DNA from 3 places in the Stenotrophomonas sp. C3(2023) genome. Region 3 is predicted to be linked to each of the others. Evidence: predicted binding sites of a transcription regulator. Region 3 holds the regulator's gene; each other region holds the start of a gene.
What was found. The regulator FliA, encoded in region 3, starts transcription of late flagellar genes. The targets are predictions, from matches to a motif close to TAAAGTTTNNCNNNCNNNGGCCGATAA.
Positions count from the first base shown of each region.

Region 1 (4,294 bases), 220 kb from region 3:
TCTCCCGGGCGGCATCGGCCGAGCGCTGTGCCAGGGTGCGCACTTCGCTGGCCACCACGGCAAAACCACGGCCCTGCTCACCGGCGCGGGCGGCCTCGACCGCTGCGTTGAGCGCCAGGATGTTGGTCTGGAAGGCGATGCCGTCAATGACCGAGATGATATCGCCGATCCGGCGCGAAGACGCCTCGATGCCGACCATCGTCTGCACCACCTCGGCCACCACCGCACCGCCCTGACCGGCCACCTGCGCGGTGCCCTGCACGAGGGCATCGGCCTTGCGCGCGTGCTCGGCATTCTGGCGGACGGTGGAGGTCAGCTCCTCCATCGACGCAGCGGTCTCCTCCAGGCTCGCGGCCTGCTGTTCGGTCCGCCGGGAAAGATCGTCGTTGCCGGCCGCGATTTCACTGGCCGCCACATTGATCGCCCCGGTGCTCTCCTGGATGCGGCCGACAATCGCGCGCAGCTGATCCACGGTGGCATCGGCATCATCGCGCATCTGGGCGAACACGCCATGGAAGTGCCCCACCATGCGCGTGCTCAGGTCGCCAGCGGCAATGGCGCGCAGCAGACGGGAAAGCTCGGCCAGGTTGGCGTCGGTGGTCTGCATCAGCGCGTTCAGACCCTCCACCATCCCCCGGAAATCGTGCGAGAACGCCTGCGCGTCACCCCGCTGGCTGAAATCGCCGTTGGCCGCCGCGCCCGCCAAAGCCAGAATCTGCGTGTTGATCGCCTGCAGGTTGCGCTTGGTCACGGCCATGGCATCGCTGATGGCAGCCTTTTCGCCCGGCAATGCCGGCATGTCGGCGGTCATGTCACCCACCGCGTACCGCGACATCACCTCCACCAGCTGGCGCTGGACCTGCACATGCGCGCCCACAAGCGCATTGGTGCCGGCCACCATGCGCCCGTACTCGCCGGGGAAGGTGTCAGCCTGCATGCGATAGCCCATCTCACCCTCATCGTGGCGACGCGCCATCTCGTCCTGGGCGTCCATCACGCTGCGCAGCTGCGTCTGCATATGGCCCATCGCCTGCAGCAGGCGGCCCAGCTCGTCACTGCGACTAATATCGATGCGGCTGTCCAGCTGGCCGGCCGCCACCGCACCGGAAACGCGTACCGCCTCGGCGAGCGGTGCCAGCACCTGACGGCGGATCAGCACGAACAGGGCCGCACACATCAGTGCCGCAGACAGCAGCCCGACAACGATGATGGCGATCAACAGCCCACGGGCCGGCGCCATGACGTGGCTCCTGGGCACCGTGATGCCAAGTGCGAACACCTCCGGAGCATCACCAAGGCGCAGCGGCACCACCACCCGCAGGGCATCCTGGCCGCGGGCCTGTATTTCGTCGTTGACCAGCTCGCCTTTGCGCGTCACCTCCAACAGCATCCTGGTGTCGGCATCGTTACGCACCTTGCCTACTTCTGTGGGGTCGGCGCTGGCCATGACCGCACCCGCCGGCGACAGCAGGAAGGCCTCACCCACACCCAGCGGGCGGAGCCTGGACAGCCGTTCCTGCAGCGCGCCGAGCGCCAAGGTGACGTTCACCACACCGACGAAGCGGTCATCCTCCATGATCGGAGTGCTCAGCGTGGTCATCAAAGTGTCCACCCCGGCCAGCGGATACATATAGGGCTCGATGACGTTCGGCGCGTGGCTGTCGTGGCTCTTGAGGTACCAGTCACCGACACCGGGCACGGTGTAGTCGCGCACCGCTTCGCGCACCAGCGTGCCGTTCTGCCACGACCAGTACGCCATGAAGCGGCCGGTATCGTCATGGCCTTCGGTACCTGCGTAGTCGGCGTCCTTGCCGTCGAAGGCATCCGGCTCCCAGGTGCTGCTGATACCCAGCCAGTCCGTCCGCGCCTGCAGCTGGTCGTGCAGGATGCGCGCGGCGGTGTCGCGGCTGAAGCCCGGGTCCGCATGCTGGGTGCGCAGCGTTCGCGCCAGCACGGCGCTGGTGTCAAAGCCAGCCTCAAGTTCGGTTGCGATGGTGCTGGCTTCGTGCCGGGCCACTTCGCCCAGCATCTGCTGGGCCGAGGCCAGCAGGGCATCACTGCTGCGCCAGTAGATCACCACCGCTGTGAAACTGAAGCAGGCCACGGCCAGCAGTGCGGTGCCCAGCATCAGGCGCGCGGCCACGCTGTTACGCAACAACGAAACGCTCATGCGGAATTACTCGAAGATTGGCCGCGGCCCGGAATGGACGCAGTGCACCGTTCTGCGGTAACGGCGCGCGCGGCCGCTTCTTTAACAACCATTTGCCATGCAGAAAACTGCGCCCCAGCAGGTATAGTGCGCCGCGATTGATCCATTCCACAGGCCCCGACCCTCATGCGTGCTGCCCTGCCCAGTCTGCTCTGCCTTTCCCTGCTTGCTGCGGGCGCTGTACCGGAGGCGGTGGCCGCCAACGATACCGAGGCGGCGCCCTATCTGGACATCGGCGGCGCGGTGCGCTTCAACTATGGCTGGCTGGATTATGGTCCCACCAGCGGCCTGCAGCTGGAACTGCTGCGCGCCGATCTGGACGCGGGCGCGGGTCCGGCCTTCTTCTCGGCACAATACCGCTGGTATGACGGCTTCGACGCCGTGCATCACGCGTATGCAGGGTGGAACATCAGCGAACAGACCGCAGTGACCGCTGGTGTGCAGCAGGTGCCCTTCGGCCTGCTGCCGGCCGCTGCGCAGAGTTTCTGGTTTGGTTCGGGTTACTACCTGGGTATCGAGGATGACTACGATACCGGCGTCATGATCCGGCATGAGCAGGGCCCCCACCAGTGGCACGCGGCCTGGTTTATGGCCGACGAATACGGCACCGGTTCGCGTGCCGACCGCTATTCCTTCGACGTGGCCCAGACCGACGCGCTGCCCTATCGTGAGCGCGACCGCATCCACCTGCGATACGAGCGGGCGCTGGAATGGGCAGGTGGGCAGCTGCAGCTGGGCGCATCAGGCTTCAGCGGCAAGGTGCAGAACGTCGATACCCGGCGTCACCATGGCCACCACGGCGCGGCATTGCATGCGCAGTTCAAGCGGGACGGCTGGACCACGCAGCTGCAGTGGGCCCGCTACCGGTATGACGTGCCCGGCGAGCGGATCGCCATGTCCGCGTTTCTGGCGCCGTTCGAGATCGCCGCCGAGGCTGACGTACCAACCGCCAACCTGGCCTACTCGTTCGGCCGCCAGCGCTGGCTGGACGATGTCACCTGCTACAACAACCTCAGCCTCACCCTGCCGGTCCAGCGCGGACCTGCGGTGCGCGAGTCCTGGCAGAACGTCAGCGGCTGCAGTCTGGGCAAGGGACCGATGCTGATCTACGCCGACTGGATCGCCGGCAAGAACATGTGGTTTGCCGGCGGCAATGGCATCGGCATCGACACTGGGATGGCGACTGGCTGGCACTCCCGGTTCAACCTCAACATCGGGTTCTACTTCTAGGCCTCCCGGCTGCGGCCGACCTTGGCGCGGACATGGCCAGCGACATGATGCAATGGTATAACATTGCATAATTTCCCCTGTCCGGTCCCGCGTGAGCGCTCTATTCCTGCATTGCAAACCCTGCCTCCTGGCGGTCGCTGTCAGCGCCCTGCCCTCGCTGTCGGTCCATGCGCAGTCCTCGGACGCGGCGTTGACGCTGGGCAAGGTCGATGTCCACGAACACGCCGAAGGTCAGCTGAGCGCGCACCAGATCCTCACCTCGGTGGACGTGCTGGGAGCCGACCAGATCGAAGGGCGCAATGTCACGCACAGCTGGGAACTGCTGGGCCAGATGCCAGGCATCCAGCTCACCGAGTTCCGTCAGGGCGCCGAGTCCGGCAAGGTCAGCTTCCGGGCGTTCAACGGCGAGGGCTATGTCAACGCGATCAAGACCCTGATCGACGGCATTCCCAGCAACGTCAACAGTGGCAACCAGCGTTTCATCGACATGCTGTTCCCGCTGGAGATCAGCTATGTCGAGGTGGTTCGCGGGACCAACGATCCGCGCTACGGCCTGCACAACATCGGCGGCAACATCAACTTCGGCACCCGCCAGGGCGGCAGCTATACCGACGCGCGCGTGGCACTGGGCAGCTTCGACACGCGTGAGGGCCAGCTGGCCATCGGGCGCGAAGGCAACGGCCTGGCGCAGAACTATTTCCTCGGCGTGCAGTCGTCGCAGGGGTACCGCGAGCACGATGCCTCACATCGTTACTCGGTGGGTGGCAAATGGTTCGTCGGCGATCTCGACCAGGGCATGCGCATCGGCCTGAGCGCGCGAGCGTACCGCACCGGCGCCGAGGAGCCGGGCTTCAT
Region 1 covers NZ_JAWJLO010000001.1:1,758,971-1,763,264, reverse strand. The annotation lists gene RZA67_RS07695 (methyl-accepting chemotaxis protein) at 1-2,170, opposite strand, end outside; gene RZA67_RS07690 (hypothetical protein) at 2,336-3,439, shown strand; gene RZA67_RS07685 (TonB-dependent receptor) at 3,567-4,294, shown strand, end outside.
Region 1: a site for FliA is predicted at 2,228-2,254, ahead of RZA67_RS07695 (methyl-accepting chemotaxis protein). Genes of this name have one in related genera too.

Region 2 (4,294 bases), 2.0 Mb from region 3:
TGGCGGAAGCCCTGCAGATCGAAGTCGGCACCGATCTCGCGGTTGAGCCGTTCCAGCAGGTTCAAGGTAAAGGCTGCGGTGATGCCGGCGGCGTCGTTGTAGGCGGCTTCGATCATGGCCGTGTCCTTGTGCAGGTCGATACCGACCAGCGCCAGGCCATCCTCGCCCATGGTGCTGCGCATGGCCTGCAGCAGGGCTACCGCCTCCTCCTCGGCGAAGTTGCCCAGCGTGGAACCCGGGAAGAACAGCAGACGTCGGGAGGCCGCCTGCTCGGGCTCGGGCACCTGCACCGGCCGGGTGAAGTCCGCGCAGACCGGCAGCATCTGCACCTGCGGCAACGCCGGGGCCAATCGTTCGATGCTCGACAACAGGGCGGCCCGCGATATTTCTATCGGTGTGTAGGCCACCGGCGACTGCAGCGCCGCCAACAGCAGCGCGGTCTTGCGGCCGCTGCCACTGCCCAGTTCGACCACGTGCGCATTGGGCCCCACCCGCCGCGCGACATCCGGAAGACAGTTCTGCAGCAGCGCCAGTTCGGTGCGCGTCGGGTAGTACTCGGGTGTGCGGGTGATCTGCTCGAACAGCTGCGACCCTCTGGCGTCGTAGAAATACTTGGACGGCAGGCGGCGTGGCGTGCTCTGCAGCCCTTCAAGGGCATCGGCAAGCACCTGCTCGCGGTTCGGGGTGAGGTCAGTCAGCGCCTGCAGCGCGTCGGCAACGGTACTCATGCGATATCCCTGGCCAGGCGCAGGCCGGCAAACTGCCATCGTGCTGATGGATCGAAGAAATTACGGTAGCTGGCCCGTACATGACCGTGCGGGGTCGCGCAGGAACCGCCGCGCAGCACCCATTGCCCACACATGAACTTGCCGTTGTACTCGCCGAGGTTGCCCTCGAAAGTGCGGAATCCGGGGTAAGCGCCATAGGCGCTGCTGGTCCATTCCCAGACATCGCCGAACAGCTGCAGCATGCCGCTGCCCTGTCCCGCACCGGGGTGCAGGCGCTCGTCATCGGCGAAGTTGCCCTCCACCGCGCGGCCGGCGGCAGCGGCTTCCCATTCAAACTCGGTCGGCAGCCGCGCGCCGGCCCAGCGTGCGTAGGCGTCTGCTTCGTAGTAGCTGAGATGGCACACGGCGGCGTGCGGATCGAGGTCGCGCCAGCCGGCCAAGGTGTACTCACGCTGCAGCGCATCGTCCCAGTACAGCGGATGCTGCCAGCCTTCGTCTTCGCAGCGTGCCCAGCCCTCGCTCATCCACCAGCGTGCCTCCCGGTAGCCACCCGCATCGATGAACTGCCAGTACTCGGCATTGGTGACCGGCCGGTTGGCCAAGGCGTGCGCGGCGACCAGCACCCGATGGCGCGGTGATTCGTTGTCGTAGGCGAACGTGCCGGCCGCTGGCCAGGCGGCGGCACCGATTTCGACGATCTGCTCAGCCCGCTCCTGCCACTGCAGCACGGCTGCCGCCGCAGTGCCGGCGGTGGAGCGCAGGTCCTCACGGTAGGCCGATTGCAGCGGGTTGCTCCACAGGGCGTGCTTGATGTCGGTGAGCAGCAGCTCCTGATGCTGCTGCTCGTGCTGCAGGCCAAGCAGCAGATGCAGACATCCCGCCTCGCTGAGGTCACCGTCGACCAGCCGCTGCTGCACCATGCGATCGACCTCTGCGCGGTAGTCGAGGATTTCCTGCAGGCTGGGCCGCGACAGCAGCCCACGCTGGTGGCGCGCATGCGCTGGACCAATGCCCTTGTAGTAACTGTTGAACAGGTAGTTCCACTGCGGCTGACGGCTCTGGTAATCCGCCATGTCGGCGAGCACGAAACGCTCAAAGAACCATGTGGTGTGGGCCAGGTGCCATTTGGTCGGACTGGCGTCGGGCATGCTCTGCACCATCGCGTCCTCGGCACTGAGCGGCGCAGCCAGGTGCAGGCTGCGCGCACGAACCGCCGCGAAGCGGTCGCGCTGCGCGTGCAGTACGGGGGCCGGTGCTACAACGGATTCACGTGACATGGACGCAGCATCGTCGAGCGGGGGTGAGCATTGCGTCATGGCCACGCGCTGAAGCATGCGCCGCCGCCTGTTCAAGTTGGCGACGGTCTCGCCGTTAAAGGCTGTGCTGCGGCCTCGTCGTTCCGCGCTGGAATCCCGATTGTTCTTGCACCCGCTTCGCCAGCCAGGCCATTACCTGTTCATCGTGCCTGCCGCGGCAGCCGCACTGGTGCTCTGGCAGGCAACGCCGGGCAGCGACGTCGGCCGCAGCAGCCAGGCGGTGCTGCCCTGGCTGCTGGCCAGCCTGGGTTGCGGCCTGGCCCTGGCCTATCACCGTGTGCGTGCGCTATGCCTGTTGCTGCTGGTGGTCACCGCGTTTTCGTTGCTTCACAGCGAGGTCGGCAGCTGGCTGCGCAGCGGTCGCATCGACCCGCTGACACCCCTGCGCTTCCATGCTCTCAGCGCCTGGCTGCCGCTCCTGTTCGCACTGCATGCGCTATGGCCCGAGCGCGGGCGGACACGCCGCGAACTGCTGCTGCGGGCGACGGTTACCAGCGCCGGGCCGGCGTTGTTCGTGCTGCTCGCTGCGCAGTCGCCACAGGCGATGCATGATCTGCTGTCCGACCGCCACTGGGGTTGGCTGCCCGCGCACTGGAGCCGGCTGGCCCAGCTGCCGACCCTGCTGTTCGTCATCGCCGCGTTGGCGCTGGGCTGGCAGGCCTGGACGCGGCCCCGCCCACTACACAGCGCCATGCTGCTGGGCCTGCTTGCGCTGTGGTGGATGCTGCCACGGGTATTTCTGCAGCCTGCCCTGCTGCCGGCGCTGAGCAGCGCAGCCCTGCTGCTGCTGATTGCTGCCGTGCTGCAGGAAGGCTTCCATATGGCCTTCCGCGATGAGCTGACCGGCTTGCCCGGACGGCGCGCCTTCAATGAATACGTACAGCGCGCCGGTGCGCAGTACAGCATCGCGATGGTCGATGTGGATCACTTCAAGATCTTCAACGATACGCACGGCCACGACACCGGCGACGATGTGCTGCGGCTGGTGGCCGCGCGTCTTGCCGCCGTGGCCGAGGACGGACGCGCATTCCGCTACGGCGGCGAGGAGTTCGCACTGGTGTTCCTCGACCGCAGCGCGGCCGAGTGCCTGGATGCCGTTGCGGCGGTACGCGAGGACATCGCAGGCAGCCGCATGCAGCTGCGTGATCGCAGCACCCGCAGCCGCGACGACGCGACAGGCCGACAACGGCGTGGCACCGGGGGCTGCGGCCCGATGGTGCAGGTGACGGTGAGCATCGGCCTGGCTGACAGCGACGTCGGCCCCGCGCGTCAGGTCGTCAAGGCCGCCGACCAGGCGCTGTACGCTGCCAAGGGCGACGGCCGCAACTGCGTGCGCTGCCATCGGGCGCCTGTCGCAGCGACCCAGGCGCGAGCCTAGACCGCGTCGAGGTAGTACCAGCGGCCATCGATACGCTCGAAGCGGCTGTGCTCGGTCATCTTGACCGCACTGCCGCCGCCGATCCGGTAGCGCGCGGTGAACCGTACCTCGGCCCGGTCGCCGTCAACGCGGTGCTCGTGCACGCTCAGCCCCAGCCATCGCGTCCGCTGACCGGGAGCATCCTGCAGCGACAGCTCGACCGGACGCGTGCGCGGGTGCCAGGTGGCCAGAAGATAGTCCGCCTGCTGGCGGACATAGGCGCTGTAGCGCGAGCGCATCAGCTGCTCGGCGTTGCCAGCCGGCGCGCCGGCGTGGCAGCGGCCACAGCAGTCGGCATACGAGGCAGGCAGGCCACAGGGGCAGGGATCGCTGGACGGATTGCTCATGCGCCCATTCTCCCCTGTCCGTATGCCTGCCGTCAGCCATAAGCACGCCACAGGCGTATGCTGGCGCCCCCTGCAACCACGTGACCGGCCGTGCTGGACCTGATTCCACCCGAACTCTTCTGGCTGGTAGCCATCGCCTTCATTGCCGGCCTGGTAGATGCCGCCGTCGGTGGCGGCGGGCTGGTGCAGCTGCCCGGCCTGTTCACCGTGCTGCCGCAGCACACGCCCGCGATGCTGTTTGGTACCAACAAGTTCAGCTCGGCCTTCGGCACAGCGGCAGCCGCGTGGCGCTACGCGCGCAATGTGCGCTTTCCCTGGCGCCCGGTGCTGTTCGCGGCGGCCACGGCTTTCGTGTTCTCCTTCGCCGGTGCCACAGCGGTGAGCCTGCTACCCAAAGATGCGGTGCGCCCCCTGGTGCTGGTGCTGCTGGTGGCCATGCTCGCCTACACCCTGTGGAAGAAGGACTTCGGCGCGCTGCATCGGCCT
Region 2 covers NZ_JAWJLO010000001.1:4,257-8,550, forward strand. The annotation lists gene egtD (L-histidine N(alpha)-methyltransferase) at 1-728, opposite strand, end outside; gene egtB (ergothioneine biosynthesis protein EgtB) at 725-2,005, opposite strand; gene RZA67_RS00025 (GGDEF domain-containing protein) at 2,145-3,422, shown strand; gene RZA67_RS00030 (YchJ family metal-binding protein) at 3,419-3,808, opposite strand; gene RZA67_RS00035 (sulfite exporter TauE/SafE family protein) at 3,899-4,294, shown strand, end outside.
Region 2: a site for FliA is predicted at 2,077-2,103, ahead of RZA67_RS00025 (GGDEF domain-containing protein). Genes of this name have one in related genera too.

Region 3 (4,294 bases):
GACCGGGCGGTATTCGTGGTCAACGATGACCAGCCCGCGCTGCCCCGCAACGACGCGCGCCCCCTGCCGCCACCGCTGCCCAGCGCCGCAGCACCGTCAACCGCCGTTGAAGGAGCGGCCAGTGCCGGCGCAGGAGCGGCCAATGATGCTGCCCTGGCGCCGGTACAGGTCCTGCCAGCATCGCTGCCCGTGGCTGCCGCCGCACCGGTGTTGACCGTGATCGAGCGCGACGACGAGGAGATGCGTCGTCTGCGCAACGAAGTGGCCGGCATGCGTACCGTGATCGAGCGCGAGATGCAGCGCTTCACCGACGAACGGCTGCGCGGCAGCGCGGTGCGTGCCGCGGCGCTGGATCTGATGGATGAGTACGGGTTTGATGCTGGCATCAGCCGCGACGTCGCCCTGCAGATTCCGCTGGAAACCGAGGCCCACCGTGGCCGTGGCCTGATGCTGGGGCTGATCTCCCGGCGCCTGCCTATCACACCGGCCGATCCGCTGGAGTCCGGCGGGGTCATCGCGCTGGTGGGGCCGACCGGTGCCGGCAAGACCACCACCATTGCCAAGCTGGCCTCGCGCTTTGCCGAAGCCAACGCTGCCCGCGATGTTGCCCTGGTCACCACCGATACCGCACGCATCGGCGCCCGCGAGCAGCTTTACGGCTTCGGCCGCCAGCTCGGCATCGCCGTGCACGAGGCCAGCAGCGGCACCGACCTGGACCAGCTGCTGGAGCGTCTGAAGGACTACAAGCTGGTGCTTATCGATACCGCCGGACTGGGCCCGCGTGACCGCACCCTCGCCGCCCAGCTGCAGTGGCTGCGGGCCGCGCCGAAGGTCAGCACGCTGCTGGTGCTGCCGGCCAACACCAGCTTCAACGACATGGACGAGGTGGTACGCCGGTTCAGCGCCGCCAACCTGCAGGGTGTGGTGCTGAGCAAGCTGGACGAAACCGGCCGCTTCGGCACCGCGCTGTCGGTGGCCGTGGACCACCGCCTGCCGATCACCTGGGTCACCGACGGCCAGGACGTGCCGGAAGACCTGCACCGGGCCAGCGCCGCCAATCTTGTACTTCGCCTTGAAGATTTGCGCCGCGCGGCCGATATGCCCTGCAACCCGGAGTTGAACCATGCCGTCGCGTGAGTACGCCAAGCTGACCACCACCTTCCCCTTGTCGGCCACCCGCAGCCAGCCGCTGGGGCCGGTACGTACCATCGCCGTCACCGGCGGCAAGGGCGGTGTGGGTAAGACGAACGTTTCGGCCAACATGGCCGTGGCGCTGGCCGGCATGGGCAAACGCACCCTGCTGCTGGACGCTGATCTGGGCCTGGCCAACATCGACGTCATTCTGGGTCTCAACCCGAAGTTCACTCTGGCCGATCTGGTGGCCGGCCGCTGCACACTGGAAGAGGTGATCATCGAAGGCCCCAACGGCCTGCTGGTGGTACCGGCCGCATCCGGGCGCCGGCACATGGCCGAGCTTGCACCGGCCGAGCATGTCGGCCTGGTCAACGTGTTCTCCGAGCTGGAGCGCGACCTGGACGTGATGGTGGTCGATACCGCTGCCGGCATCACCGACGGCGTGCTGACCTTCTGCCAGGCTGCGCAGGACACCGTGGTGGTGGTCTGCGATGAGCCGGCCTCGATCACCGACGCCTACGCGCTGATCAAGGTGCTTTCGCGCGAGCGCGGGGTGGACCGCATCCAGGTGGTGGCCAACATGGTGCGCGACCCCAATGAAGGCCGCGTCCTGTATGAAAAGCTGACCCGGGTCTGCGACAAGTTTCTGGCCGATGTCTCGCTGAACTATCTGGGCTGCGTGCCGCAGGACGACTGGTTGCGCCTGTCGGTGCAGCGGCAGCAGCCAGTGGTCAAGGCCTATCCGTCGAGCCCGTCGGCGTTGGCGATCAACGAGATCGCCCGTCGCACCGCACGCTGGCAGGCCCCGACCGAACCGCGCGGGGGCGTCGAGTTCTTCCTCGAGCGCATTCTCAAGCAGCGCGGGGTGGTGGCATGAAAGGCGCCGCACAGTACCGCGAAGTCCAGCGTACGGCGGCCAACGAGGTCATTGCCCAGCATTCGGACCTGGTGCGGCGTATCGCACATCACCTCGCGGCACGCCTGCCCGCCAGCGTGGAGGTAGATGACCTGATCCAGGCCGGCATGATGGGCCTGATAGAAGCCTCGCGCAGCTACGACGCCGAACAGGGGGCCTCGTTCGAGACCTACGCCTCGATCCGAATCCGTGGTTCGATGATCGATGAAATCCGTCGCGGCGACTGGGTCCCGCGCTCGGTGCACCGTCGCGCACGCGATGCGGCTGCCACCATCCGGCGGCTGGAACAGAGTACCGGCCGTGCCGCCAGTGCCACCGAGGTCGCCGCCGCGATGGACATGCCCCTGCCCGACTACATGCGGCTGATGGAAGACGCCTCGCGCGGGCAGGTGCTGAGCCTGGAGTCACGGATCGAAGACCAGGGCGAGCTGGACACCGCGGCGCAAGGGGGCCCCACCCCGCAGCAGGTGCTCGAGCGTGGCGAGTTCGGCCGCGAGCTGGGCAAGGCCATCGGCCTGCTGCCCGAGCGCGAACAACTGGTGCTCTCGCTCTATTACGAGCAGGAGCTCAACCTGAAGGAGATCGGCGCGGTGCTCGGCGTGAGCGAATCGCGGGTCTGCCAGATCCATGGCCAGGCAGTACTGCGCCTGCGTGGCCGCCTGAAAATCTTCGAGGCCGTCGATGCCGGTCTGGAAGAGTAAGCACAACCGAGGAATCAAGCTTTGAACAAGAACATGCGTATCCTGATCGTCGACGACTTCTCGACGATGCGCCGCATCGTCAAGAACCTGCTGGGCGACCTGGGCTTCACCAACACGGCCGAGGCCGAGGATGGGCATGCCGCGCTGTCCCTGCTGCAGAGCCAGTCCTTCGACTTCGTGGTCACCGACTGGAACATGCCGGTGATGACCGGCATCGAGCTGCTCAAGGCGATCCGTGCCGACGACAAGCTCAAGACGCTGCCGGTGCTGATGGTCACCGCCGAAGCCAAGCGCGAGCAGATCATCGAAGCCGCCCAGAACGGCGTCAACGGCTACATCATCAAGCCGTTCACTGCGCAGACCCTGGAAGAGAAGCTGGGCAAGATCTTCGAACGGCTGGCGGCAAGCGCCTGATGGACAGCATCCAGGACAAGACCGCGTTGGTGCAGCGCCTGCAGGACGCGCTGGCGGCGCTGGAAAGCGGCGACGAAGCCGCCTGGCGTCAGCAGATCGACGCGTTGGCCGCCCTGCGTACCCAGCCGATGATGGCCGGGCTGTCACGACTGGCCCGCGAACTGGGCCAGGCGCTGGGCGAACTGCCGTCGCTGCCCAGCGAGGCCGGCGAGCTGGATGATGCCTGCGCACGTCTGGACCATGTGGTGGCGATGACCGAACAGGCCACCCATCGGACCCTGGACCTGGCCGAAGAATGCCGTGGTCTGACCGAGCAGCTGCGTGACGGTGGGCTCAACGTCGACCAGGGCGCGCAGCTGGAGCGCATCCGCCACAACCTCACCGAGATCGCCCTGACCCAGAGCTACCAGGACCTGACCGGGCAGATCATCCGACGTGTCGTGGGCATCGTGCGCCGGGTCCATGAGGGCTTTGGCGCGCTCGGCCTGCCGCCGGAGAAGGCCAATGGCAACGGGCCGGAACTGGCCGGACCGGTGGTGCGCGGGCTCGATCGCCACGCAGTGTCGCAGCACGACGCCGACGACCTTCTCTCGGATCTGGGACTGTAATCATGAGCGGAATCGCGGACGACATCGCAGCAGACTTCATCATCGAGGCGCAGGAAATCCTCGATCGGCTGGGCGAGCAGCTGGTCACCCTGGAGCAGTCGCCAGAGGACAACGACCAGCTCAATGCGGTGTTCCGCGGGTATCACACCCTCAAAGGTGGCGCCGGCTTCCTCGGCATCACCGCCATGGTCGAGCTGTGCCATGCCGCCGAGGAAACGCTCGGCCTGGCCCGCTCGGGCAAGGCGGTGCTGGCCGCCCATCACTTCGACGCCGGCCAGCAGTCGCTGGACTATCTGCAGGCCATGCTCGACGCGGTCTCGGCAGGCGAAGAGCCCGGCCACGCGCCACCGGAGCTTATCGCCCAGTTCGACGTGGGTGGCGCTCCGGCACCCGCCAGCGTGGCGGCCGCCAGTGGCCCGGTCTCGGACCTGATCAGTGAAGACGAGTTCGAAGCCCTGCTCGACCAGCTGCATGGTGGCAAGGCACCGACGGCGGTGGCGGCACCCGCCGACGACGGACTG
Region 3 covers NZ_JAWJLO010000001.1:1,977,292-1,981,585, forward strand. The annotation lists gene RZA67_RS08700 (AAA family ATPase) at 1-1,137, shown strand, start outside; gene RZA67_RS08705 (MinD/ParA family protein) at 1,124-2,011, shown strand; gene RZA67_RS08710 (RNA polymerase sigma factor FliA) at 2,008-2,751, shown strand; gene cheY (chemotaxis response regulator CheY) at 2,773-3,165, shown strand; gene RZA67_RS08720 (protein phosphatase CheZ) at 3,165-3,773, shown strand; gene RZA67_RS08725 (chemotaxis protein CheA) at 3,776-4,294, shown strand, end outside.